2 regions of the Shinella sp. WSC3-e genome follow, and region 1 is predicted to be linked to the other one. Evidence: riboswitches for the same ligand, from Rfam matches in the RefSeq annotation. Region 1 holds a riboswitch; the other holds the start of a gene.

What was found. A riboswitch is a leader RNA that binds a small molecule or an ion and turns the genes downstream of it on or off. The one in region 1 is predicted to bind cobalamin.
Region 2: another riboswitch for cobalamin. It lies ahead of AABF56_RS09360 (CbtB domain-containing protein); the one in region 1 lies ahead of bluB (5,6-dimethylbenzimidazole synthase).

The regions. Positions count from the first base shown of each region.
Region 1 covers NZ_OZ000530.1:1,731,652-1,737,392, reverse strand. Annotated here, with positions in the region: gene AABF56_RS08780 (sensor domain-containing diguanylate cyclase) at 1-952, shown strand, start outside; gene AABF56_RS08775 (SDR family oxidoreductase) at 1,185-2,003, shown strand; cobalamin riboswitch at 2,060-2,280, shown strand; gene bluB (5,6-dimethylbenzimidazole synthase) at 2,327-3,019, shown strand; gene AABF56_RS08765 (DUF2865 domain-containing protein) at 3,012-4,118, opposite strand; gene AABF56_RS08760 (phytanoyl-CoA dioxygenase family protein) at 4,386-5,447, shown strand; gene AABF56_RS08755 (ABC-F family ATP-binding cassette domain-containing protein) at 5,599-5,741, shown strand, end outside.
Region 2 covers NZ_OZ000530.1:1,860,339-1,866,079, forward strand. Annotated here, with positions in the region: gene cobW (cobalamin biosynthesis protein CobW) at 1-969, opposite strand, end outside; gene cobU (bifunctional adenosylcobinamide kinase/adenosylcobinamide-phosphate guanylyltransferase) at 973-1,497, opposite strand; gene AABF56_RS09355 (CbtA family protein) at 1,499-2,293, opposite strand; gene AABF56_RS09360 (CbtB domain-containing protein) at 2,306-2,482, opposite strand; cobalamin riboswitch at 2,531-2,898, opposite strand; gene AABF56_RS09365 (peptidoglycan-binding domain-containing protein) at 2,978-4,858, opposite strand; gene AABF56_RS09370 (cobyric acid synthase) at 5,009-5,741, opposite strand, start outside.

The DNA of each region.
Region 1 (5,741 bases):
CTCCGGCATGCGCCTCATCGACCGGGTCATGAGTATCGTCGTCGTGCAGGCGGTCATTCCGAAGTCGCTCTACATTCCCGCAAGCCGGATGCAGCCGACGCTGCTGATCACGGTCAAGCCCGTCTCGCAGAAGATGCTTCTGAACACCGAGCGGCGGCTCGGCGTGCACGATCTCGGCTTCACGCCCATCGTGACGCAGGAGCCGGGGCTGGTGATGACGCCGGTCGGCGCCGACACCTACAATCCGATGGTCGCCTCCTGGCGGCCGAACATGCCGGGCACCTTCGTGTGGAAATCGGCGCTGCCGCAGATCGCGATGTTCGTGCTGGTCTTTGCCGGCGTCATGCTCTTCGTCACGCTGCGCTTTTCCGCGCTCGTCAAGGCGCTGCAGCGCAGCGAGGCGCAGAACGCCTTCCTCGCGCGGCACGATCCGCTGACGGGACTGAAGAACCGCAGCGGCTTCGACGAGGAGGTGCGCCGCGCGATCCGCAAGGGCGAGGCTAGGCCCTTCTCGATCCTCGCGCTCGACCTCGACCGGTTCAAGGCCGTCAACGACCGGTACGGCCATGCGGCGGGCGATGCGGTGCTGCAGACCGTCGCCCGGCGCTTTTCCGAGCGTATCGGCACGCTCGGCTCGGTGGCGCGCCTCGGTGGCGACGAGTTTTCCGTGCTGCTCACCGGCGCCTTCAGCCGGGAGGCGCTCCTCGATCTCGCCGAGAGCCTCGTGCGGGATGCGCAGACGCCGATCGCGCATGACGGGCAGCTTCTGGCAATCGGCGGCAGCGCCGGCATCGCCCAGTTCCCCGACCATGGCGGCAGCCTGCATGACGTGATGGTGATGGCGGATGCCGCGCTCTATGCGGCCAAGAATGGCGGGCGCAACCGCGCCGTCCATGCGGGCGATATGGGCCGCGACGCGGTTGCCGAGGCCGGCACGGCGCGCGCGGCTTGAGGCCGCTTGTGCTGAAGCTCCCTAGCGCCTTGTTTCCACAGGTTTTCTGGTCAGGGGTCTCTCACATCGCGGCTGACCTTCGGCAAAGGCAATCGGGCCAGCTCGCTTCGGCCTCCAGAAATGAGTTGAGAAACAGTTGGATAGAGGCTTTGCTTGCTGAAGTGAGTCAGGTGCCTGTCGGCTTCTTGCGGTTCGCCGGGAAGCGTCGGCCGGTTTGCGAGGGAGGCATGGCATGAGCGAGGGTGCGCGGCTGGACGGCAAGATCGCCGTCGTCACGGGAGGAACGCAGGGACTGGGCGCGACGATCGCCCGGCTCTTTGCCGAGCGGGGCGCGGCGGGCCTCGTCATCTGCGGACGCAATGCCGCCAAGGGCGAGGCGAAGGCGAAGGAGATCTCCGGCGCGACGGGCGTGGCGACGCTCTATGTGAAGGCCGATCTCGGCGCGGTCGAGGATGCGCGCGCGGTCATTGCCGCCTGCGACGAGGCTTTCGGCCGCGTGGATGCGCTGGTCAATGCCGCGGCCATCACCGACCGCGGCACGATCCTCGATACGAGCCCCGAGCTCTTCGACCGCATGTTCGCGGTCAATGTGCGTGCGCCGTTCTTCCTGATGCAGGAGGCAATCAAGGTGATGCGGCGCGAGAAGACCGAGGGCACCATCGTCAATATCGGCTCGATGTCGGCCAAGGCCGGCCAGCCCTTCATTTCCGCCTATTGCGCCTCCAAGGGCGCGCTGGAGACGCTGACCAAGAACACGGCCTATGCCGTGCTGCGCAACCGCATCCGTGTCAACGGCCTCAATATCGGCTGGATGGCCTCGGAGGGCGAGGACCGCATCCAGCGCGAATTCCACGGCGCGGCCGACGACTGGCTGGCCAAGGCCGAGGCAAGCCAGCCCTTCGGGCGGCTCGTCGATCCGGCCGAGGTGGCGCGGGCCTGCGCCTATCTCTCCTCGCCGGAATCCGGCCTGATGACCGGCTCGGTGATCTGCTTCGACCAGTCGGTCTGGGGCGCCTATGACGGCTCGCCCCATCCGGAGGCACCGCTCTGAGGCGCAGACGCGGCGACATGTGGCGCGGACGGGCTTGATCGCGCCCGCGCGTCGTGCGCATATCCTTCGCGTCAGGTGCCCGCTCCGGCGGGAGAATCGGGAATCCGGTGCGGGCGGAAAGCCTAGGTCCGGAACGTGCCCAACGCTGTGACGGGGATGGTCTGCGCCATGAAAGCTTGAATCGATTCAAGCTTTTGCCACTGGTTGTTCAACCGGGAAGGCAGGCGTCGGCCGCGTGACCCGAAGTCAGAAGACCGGCCTGGCACGATAGACCGAACCGCGCGGACGGCGGCAGGTCGTGACGCATTGTTGGGGAGATGACGATGCGAAGCGAACCCTTGGACCCTCTGGTCCGGGCGGGCGCCTTTTCCCGCGAGGAAAGGCAGGCCGTCTACCGTGCCATCGAAACGCGCCGCGACGTGCGCGACCAGTTCCTGCCCGATCCGCTGCCGGACGATCTCGTCGGCCGCCTGCTGCAGGCCGCCCACAACGCCCCGTCCGTCGGCTTCATGCAGCCGTGGAACTTCCTGCTGGTGCGTGGCGCTGAGACACGGCTGGCGGTGCATGCGGCCTTCCTGAAGGCCAATGGCGAGGCGGCGGCGATGTTCGAAAGGGAGCGGCAGGCGCAGTATCGCGCGCTGAAGCTCGAGGGCATCCTGAAGGCGCCGCTGTCGATCTGCGTCACCTGCGATCCGACTCGCGGCGGCGCGGTGGTGCTCGGCCGCACGCACAATCCGCGCATGGATGTTTATTCCACGGTCTGCGCCGTGCAGAACCTGTGGCTGGCGGCGCGGGCGGAAGGCGTGGGCGTCGGCTGGGTCAGCATCTTCCACGACAGCGACATCCGTTCGATCCTCGGCATCCCCGAGCATGTGGAGATCGTTGCCTGGCTCTGCGTCGGCTTCGTCGACCGGCTCTATGGCGAGCCGGAACTGGCGGTGAAGGGATGGCGGCAGCGCCTGCCGCTGGAAGAGCTGGTATTCGAGGAGCGCTGGCCGGGGGAGGGCGTCAGTTGACGCCGGCATCCACCGGGCGGCCGAGGTCGATGGCGGATTCGTTGGCCGGCAGGAAGACCGGGCCGACCGTGCGCACCTTGCTGTTCGCCGGGTCGTAGTCGCGTTCCTCGACCTTCGCCGGCACCTTGACCGGGGTTTCCACCTTCTTGGGCAGGGTGCGGATGGTGGTGATCGAGCCGGTCTCCGCCTCGTCTCCCGCGCCGGCGCGGGCCGTCTCGCCCTCGCCCTTCAGCGCTTTCTCGCGCTTGATCATCTCCTGGTAATAGGCAGAAAGATTGCAGCCGCAGGTGCCGGGCTTGGAGAGGTCGCGCGTGCGGTAGGAGAAGGCGTTCGGCATCTCGTAATAGGGCCGGCCGGTGACGGTGGAGGTCATCTGCTCGGTTTCCTGGCCGCTGGTCATCGACTGGTAGAACAATTCCGTCTCGGTCTGCGGGCACATCATCGCGCAGACCTTCTGGTCACGCCGGAAGTCGAGCGGCGTCGCGCCGGAGGAGATCGGGAAGAAACCGCCGTCGCAGGTGCGCACGCAGACGGTGCGCAGGTTGCCATGGCCGTTGCTGCCGCCTTGCGTGCGCAGTTGCAGGCGCTCGCTGCCTTCCGGTGCGGTGCCGAGCGGCAGGGTGCGCCTGTCGTCGAGCGTGCGCAGCGTTTCCGTCGCCGCGACCGGCATGACCCTTGCCTCGTCGCCGCAGCCATTGCTTTCCAGGAGGGCGGTGAGGCGGTTGCGCTTGCCCTGCGAGGACGTGCCGCCGGCAAATTCGCGGCGCTTCTTGTCGAGGATTTCGAGGTTGCGCACCATCTTGCCGATGACCGTCGCGAGCGTGCCGCAGGCCTCGGCATTCGCGCCGCCGATGACGATGATGCTGCCGCTCGAGCAGCCGAGACGGCGCTGGTCGCTCCTGGCCTTGCGCAGCTGGATGTTCTGGCGGGCGATGGCGCCGGCATATTTGCGGGCGCTTGCGGTGTCGACCACCACCTTGGGCAGGTTGGCAAGCTCCGCCTGAAGCCGCTCGCACACGCCCGCCGCCGCCGTGCCGCCCGAAAAGGCGAGCGTCAGCCCGGTCGCAATGGCAAGGAGGAGGCGGACAGACCCTTTCAAATCATCGATCCCGTGAATGTGGATGGGCCGCGATCGGCCGCACGTACGGCCCTATCATAGGCCGTGGCGGGGGAAGCGCAACGCGCTCCCGGATTTGTGATTAACGCCGGTCATAAAATATGAGTTGCGTATTCATCTTTTTGGCCGTGCCCCGCAATTGATCTCCCCTGGGCCTTGGTGTAGCACTCTCGTCAAACTCAACAGCCGGTCTGCGCCCTTGCCGCGCAACCGCCCCTGGCGGAAACCGGCCCTTGCAGGCAGGTCATCATGCGCATTTCGTCCATCTTGCTCAGCCCCTGGTACGCGCTCCAGCTCGCGTCCGGCGCAAAATCCTTCGCGGACAATCCCATCATCGGCAGCAAATGGCTGAACCGGAGGGGCCTGCACGAAAAGCGCGTCTCGCTCGCCATGCGCATGGCCGCCTGGCGCCGCAGGAAGCTGGAGAACCTCGTCGCCCCGGAATACCGCCGGCAATATGCCGAGAACGGGTTCGTGAAGATCGAGAACTTCCTGTCGCCGGAGGTCTTCGAGGCGGTCACCCGCGAGATCGCCGAGCGGGATTTCGAGCGCTACGACATGCTGCAGGGCGATACCGTCACGCGCCGCGCGATCATCGACGACAGCGACCTCGAAAGCCTGCCGGGCTTCAAGGCGGCGCGCAACGACCCGCGCATCACAAACCTCCTGCGCTACGTCTCGTCCCATGCCGGCCAGCCGCTGCTCGTCGTGCAGGTGGTGATGGCGCTGCCGTCCGTCGTCACGCAGGGCTCGACCGATCCGCAGACCGCGCTGCACAGCGACACGTTCCAGCCGACGGCCAAGGCATGGCTCTTCCTGCGCGATGTCGGCGAGGAGGACGGTCCGTTCGCCTATGTGCCGGGCTCGCACGAGATGACGCCGCAGCGCCTTGCCTGGGAGCGCCGCATCAGCGAGAATGCCGATGCGATCGAGAACAAGTATTCCGCGCGCGGCTCGCTGCGCATCATGCCGGACGAGCTGACGGCGCTGGGCTATGGCCAGCCGGTCAAGATGACGGTGAAGGCGAACACCCTGGTGGTCGCCGACACCCACGGCTTCCATGCCCGCAGCCCGAGCTACAAGACGACGACGCGCATCGAGATCTACGGCTCGCTGCGCCGCAACCCCTTCCTGCCGTTCACCGGCCTGCACATCGCCTCGCTGCCCTTCATCGCATCCGGCATGAACCGGCTGATCATCTCCGCCATGGGTTTTCGCGCAAAGCTCGGCCTCAAGGGCTCGCCCTGGAAGGATGCCGGCCAGGGCAAGGCCGATGAGTGGTCGAAGCGGCTGAAGCAGCCCTCGGCCTGAGCCTCAAGACCGGACGACCCGGCCGCCGCTCTTGCAACGCGGCCGGTTCGTCCCTAGATTTCCGGCAACGCAATGCCGACCGGATGGTGCACCATGGATTTCAACCCGACCGCAAACCGACTTCGTTTTGTCCTCGGGGAAATCCGTATCCATGCCGCATTCCATCACCCTCTCGAAAATCCGGTGGTCCACGCCTGACGGCCACGCCCTCCTTTCCGATCTCGACCTGACCTTCGGCGCCGAGCGCGCCGGGCTCATCGGCCGCAACGGCGTCGGCAAGACGACGCTGCTGAA
Region 2 (5,741 bases), 130 kb from region 1:
GGCCTCGCCCGGGGCCCAGGCGCGCTCGAAATAGTGGTCGACGCGGCTGCCGACGGCCTGGACGAGCAGGCGCAGCGGCTTGCCGGGCACGTCGGCGAAGCCCTTGAGGCGCAGCACGTCGTGTTCGGCGATCACGCCCTTGAGGCGCTCGATGAAGGCGGCCGGCTCGGCGATGGCGGGCAGCTCGACGACGAAGCTGTCGAATTCGTCGTGGTCGTGCTCCTCGCCGTTCTCGTGCTCCAGCTCGTGGTGCGACTTGCGGTTGGCGATGTCGTCCTCCGTGCCGACGCCGAGGCCGAGCAGCACGGCGGCGGCGACCTCGCCGTTCTTCGCCTCGATCATCGAGGGCTTGCGGGCGGTGCGGGAGGCGACCTCGTCACGCACCGACTTCAGGCCTTCGGCATCGATCAGGTCGGTCTTGTTGAGCACGATGAGGTCGGCGGCGGTGAGCTGGTCCTCGAAAAGCTCTTCCAGCGGGCTCTCGTGATCGAGGTTCTCGTCTTCGACACGCAGCGCATCCACCTTGTCGTGGTCGTCGGCAAAACGGCCGGCGGCGACGGCGGCGCTGTCGACCACGGTGATGACGCCGTCGACCGTCACCTGCGTCTTGATCTCGGGCCAGTTGAAGGCCGCGACGAGCGGCTGCGGCAGGGCAAGGCCCGAGGTCTCGATGACGATGTGGTCCGGACGGTTCTCCCGCTCCAGGAGCTTCGTCATGGTGGGGATGAAATCGTCGGCGACGGTGCAGCAGATGCAGCCGTTGGTGAGCTCGATGATGTCGTCCTCACTGCAGGCCTCCGCGCCGCAGCCCTTCAGCACGTCGCCGTCCACGCCGAGATCGCCGAACTCGTTGATGATGAGCGCGATGCGTTTTCCGCCCGCATTCTGCAGGAGGTTGCGGATCATCGTCGTCTTGCCCGCGCCGAGGAAGCCGGTGATGACGGTGGCGGGGATCTTCTGTTGCAGCATGGCTCAACCCTTCATTTTCAGCGGCAGTCCGGCCGCGACAAAATAGACTTCAGGCACGAGGGCGGCGACCTTCTGGTGCAGCCGCCCGGCATGATCGCGGAATTCGCGCGCCATGCGATTGTCAGGCACGATGCCGAGGCCGACCTCGTTGGAGACGAGGACGATGCGGCCGGGCGCCTGCCGGATGGCCTCCAGGAGGCTGGAGGATTCGGCGGCGATGTCCCGCTCTTCCAGCATCAGGTTCGTCACCCACAGCGTCAGGCAGTCGACGAGCACGGCCCGGTCGGCCCGCGCCACGTCCCTTATGCGCGCGGCGAGCGCCAGCGGCTCCTCATGGGTCTGCCAGCCGTCGCCGCGATCCTCCCGGTGCCGCGCGATGCGCGCGCGCATCTCGTCGTCGAAGGCGCGGCCGGTGGCGATATAATGACGCGAGAGGCCGGTCTCGGCGACCAGCCTCTCGGCAAAAGCGGATTTTCCGGAACGCGCACCGCCCAGAACCAGGACGGCTCCGGGCGATGTCGATGTCATGTCAGGCAGCCTTGGCGATCTTCTCGTTGGCAAAGCCGAGCGAGAGGCCGAGCACGATCCAGAAGAACAGGGTCGTGGCCAGGGCGGCGACGGCGAATTCCGCGCCGAGCACGGCCGGAACGTTGCTGGAGATGTCGCCCGGCTGCGGCGCGCCATAGACCTGCGGCGCCGCGATCAGAACGATGCCGATGACCTTGGCGACGATGTTCTGCTTGAGGAACAACAGGTAGAGGCCGGCCGCCGAAAGGATGACGGTCGCGATCCACCAGACCTGGCGGTCGCCGAGATCGGCGGCGGGGAAGCCCGGAAGCTCCGGCGGCAGGCCGATGGCCGGCAGCATGTGCACGGCAAGCCACCCCGCCGCGCCCCAGAGCGCGCCGTTCGCCACCGTGATCGGATGGCCGGAAACGAGGCTGAAGCCGGCGAGCAGCAGGCCGAAGCCGGCGCCGGTGACGAGGTTGGCGAGCAGCGTGCCGGAGAACCGGCTCATGCCGAACATGATGCCGCCCTCCTCGTGATCCTCGCCCTCATGGGCATAGGCGACGGAAACCGGCGAAAGCGCCGAGGCGACGTCCAGGATGACGGCGCCGAGCGAGGAATGGTCCTGCGTCTGTGCGGCGCCCTCCGTACCGGTGCTGGGCGTGGTGCCTTCCGCGGCGGGCGCGGCTTCGTCGCCGCCCTCGAATTCCTCGGCATGCAGGATGAGCGGAACGACCCGGGCCTCCTGGGCGGCCGTCATCAGCACGCCGGAGAACAGCCCGGCCACCAGGGCGGCCAGGAGATAACGAACGATCATGTCGAAAACTCCTTAGTGGCAGGGAAAGCCGTAGGAGTGACGCGTATCGTGGGCCGTGTCATGCAGCACGGCGGAATTCGCAAGGCCCGCGCCGAACACCAGGAAGGCGCCGAGCAGGAGAGCGAAAACGCCGGCGACGAGACGGTCGTTGGCGGAAAGGGTAACAGAAGACGTAGTCGAAACAGCCATGACAACCTCCGTGCAGGCGGCGGGGAAACCTCCCCAGGTCGGACGAAATGTCCTTCGCATTGGCTGGCAGGTCTCCTGGCTCGCAGCGTCCGGCGTTGAAAAACGCCTGCGGGTCGCCCTCGCCTTCCCAGGCTCCGGCATCGCGAAAAGGCGGACGATTCGTAGAGAAAGAGGCGTCCAACCCCTGCTGATCGCGATGCCACCCAGTGGCTTTTCCGGCTGGTTGTCACGGCGCGGGTCGAAGGCACCATTGCCCCGTTCCGCGCAGATCCTCCCGTCCGGATGGGCGTCCCTCGCCACTCTACAGTCGCGGGGTCGGCCGTGATTGCAGCGCCCTGGTTGGGTCCGCCGCGTCACATTCCCATTTACTCCCCGATCCGTTTCCGGATCCGGGAACCATCCAATATCCCGGATGATTATGCTTCCGCCCCTGGGAAGTCAATCGACCGGCAGCGTCATCACCTGTGCTGAAACCGCCGTCCGGCCGTCGCGATCTCAATAGCCGGGGATGATCACCACGCCACCGCCGCCATTGTAATAGCCGTCGTCGCGGTAGTAGCGCTCGTAATAGCCGTCGACCGGGCCTTCGAGCACGTCGTAGTCCTGCTGGTAGCGGCGCTGGCGATTCTGCCGGGCCTCGGCATATTGCGCGGCCTGCCGGAGGGCGCGGTACTGCTGGCGGGAGAGGTAACCGTCGGCACGGTAGCCGGACGCCCCCTGCCAGGCGGCGATCGCGGCGCGGGTGCGCGAACCGAAAACGCCGTCGACGCCATAGGTGTTGAAGCCGAGCATGCTCAGCCAGCGCTGCGCCTGCACGCGGGTCGAACGATCCATATAGGCCTCGCGGCGGTCGACGACCGGCTGCTCGGCCTTCCGCTCAGTCTCCACGGTGGCCGTTTCGCTTTCCTGCTTCGGCTTGGCCGCCTGCCGGGCCGTGTCTGCCAGCGCCGCAAGGCGCTCGCGCGCATCGGCGACGAAACGGCCGTCCGGATATGCATCGAGATAGGCGCGGAAGGCCTTTTCCGAACCGTCGAGCACGGCCTTCTGGAAGGTCTCCTCCTCGCGTTTCGCCGCATCGTCGGCGCGCTCGACGGCAAGGCCGCGGTTCTTCGTGTCCGCGTCCTGCGCTTCGTTTTCGCGGGCGGCGGTGTCGTTCGCCTGCGCAGCCCGTTCGGCGGCGGCCGCTTCCTCGGCGCGTTTTTCGGCTTCCTCGGCAAGGCGGGCCGCCTCGGCGGCCTTGGCCTCGGCGTCGGCAGCGGCCTTCGCGGCTTCCGCCTTCAACCGTTCCACCTCGGCGGCCTTTTCCGCCGCAAGCTTGCGGGCAGCGGCGGCCTCCTCTTCAATCCGCGCCTTCTCGGCCGCGGCAGCCTTTTCCGCCTCGACGCGCCGGGCCTCGGCCTCGCGCCGGGCAGCGGCTTCCTCTTCCGCACGCGCCTTTTCCGTAGCGGCGGCCTCTTCGGCCTTCTGGCGCTCGGCCTCGGCCTTCAGGCGGGCGGCTTCCTCCGCCCTGGCCTTCTCGGCGGCGGCCGCGGCCTCCGCCTTCAGCCGCTCGGCCTCGGCGGCCTGCGCCTCGGCGAGCTTGCGGGCGGCCGCTTCCTTCTCTTCCGCCTCCGCCTTTAGGCGCGCGGCCTCTTCGGCGCGGGCCTTTTCCGCCGCGGCGGCTTCCGCGCGCGCCTTCTCCTCGGCCGCAGCCTTTTCCTCGGCAAGCTTGCGCGCCGCGGCAGCCTCTTCCGCCTTCTTCGCGTCGGCTTCCGCCTTCAGCCGCACGGCCTCTGCGTCGGCCTTGGCTTTTTCGGCTTCCGCCGCTTTCTGCGCATCCTCTTCGGCCTTCAGGCGCGCGGCTTCCGCCTCGGCCTTGGCCTTTTCGGCCTCCGCCACTTTTCGCGCCTCTTCCTCGGCCTTCACACGCGCCGCTTCCGCATCCGCCTTGGCTTTCTCGGCCTCCGCGATCTTGCGGGCCTCTTCTTCAGCCTTGGCCTTTTCCGCGGCAGCCTGTTCCTCAGCCTTCGCCTTTTCGGCGGCCGCCGCCGCGTCGGCCTTGGCCTTGGCATCCGCCTCGGCCTGCTCGGAGGCGCCCGTCGCCGGCTTCGCCTTGGCGGTGGCCTGCAGTTCGGCGATGCGCAGGCGCGCCATGGAGGCGAAGGTGCCGTTCGGATATTGCTTCAGGTAGCCTTCATACTGCGCGACATCGCTGCCGGCGGAGACCTTCTGCCAGAGCGAGAACTCCTCTTCCCAGCGTTTGCCGGCGCTGCCGGCCTCCTTGCCGGTCGCAGCCTGGGCAAAGGCGACCGCCGGCTGGCCGGCGAGCGACAGCCCGACGATGCCGGCGATGCCGAGCCGCACCAGAACGGAGCGTGCGAGAGGTCCAGAACCCATATATCCCACCCTTTCGGATCGCGCGAAGGCGCCAGCGCCCGGCGATCCCGGGCGGATTTCCGTCACTCCTCGCACCGAATTCTGGCGCAACTTTGGTGCGGCAGGCCGGCAGCGGAAGAACCCGATGGCTGAACGTTTCAGAAGGCCGGTTTAATCAGCCCGGGCTAAAAGGCCGTCGAGCCAGCGCGGGTCGAGAACCGCCTCCAGCTCCGCCGCCACGCCGTCGAGCGCTGCATCGACGCTCGCCCGGTAATCGAAGCCGCCGCCCTTGATGCCGAAATCGGCAAGCAGCCCGGCGCGGTAGGCGTCGCTCGACAGAAGACCGTGCAGATAGGTGCCCATCACCCGCCCGTCGGACGAGATCGCGCCGTCCGGCCGGCCGTCGATGCTGACGGGGGGACGCAGCGTGTCCGGCCCGGTGGTGCGGCCGAGATGGATCTCATAGCCTTCGAGCGGCACGTCATATTGCAGGGAGCGGGCCGTGCTGTTGCGCACGGTCTTTTCCGGCGCCATCTCGGTCTCGACCGCCAGCAGGCCGAGCCCCTCGACCTCCCGCTCGCTGCCCTCGATGCCGAGCGGGTCGGTGACGCGGCTGCCGAGCATCTGGTAGCCGCCGCAGATGCCGATGACCCGGCCGCCGCGGCGGCGGTGCAGGGCAAGGTCGCGGTCCCAGCCGGCGGCACGGAATTCGTGGAGATCCGCAATGGTGGACTTGGAGCCCGGCAGGACGACAAGGCCGGCATCGGCCGGAAGCCGCTCGCCCGGCCGCACGAAGACGAGGTCCACCTCCGGCTCGGCCTTCAGCGGGTCGAGGTCGTCGAAATTGGCGATGCGCGAGAGGACCGGCACGGCGACCTTCAGCGCGCCGCCCCCACCCCTGGCG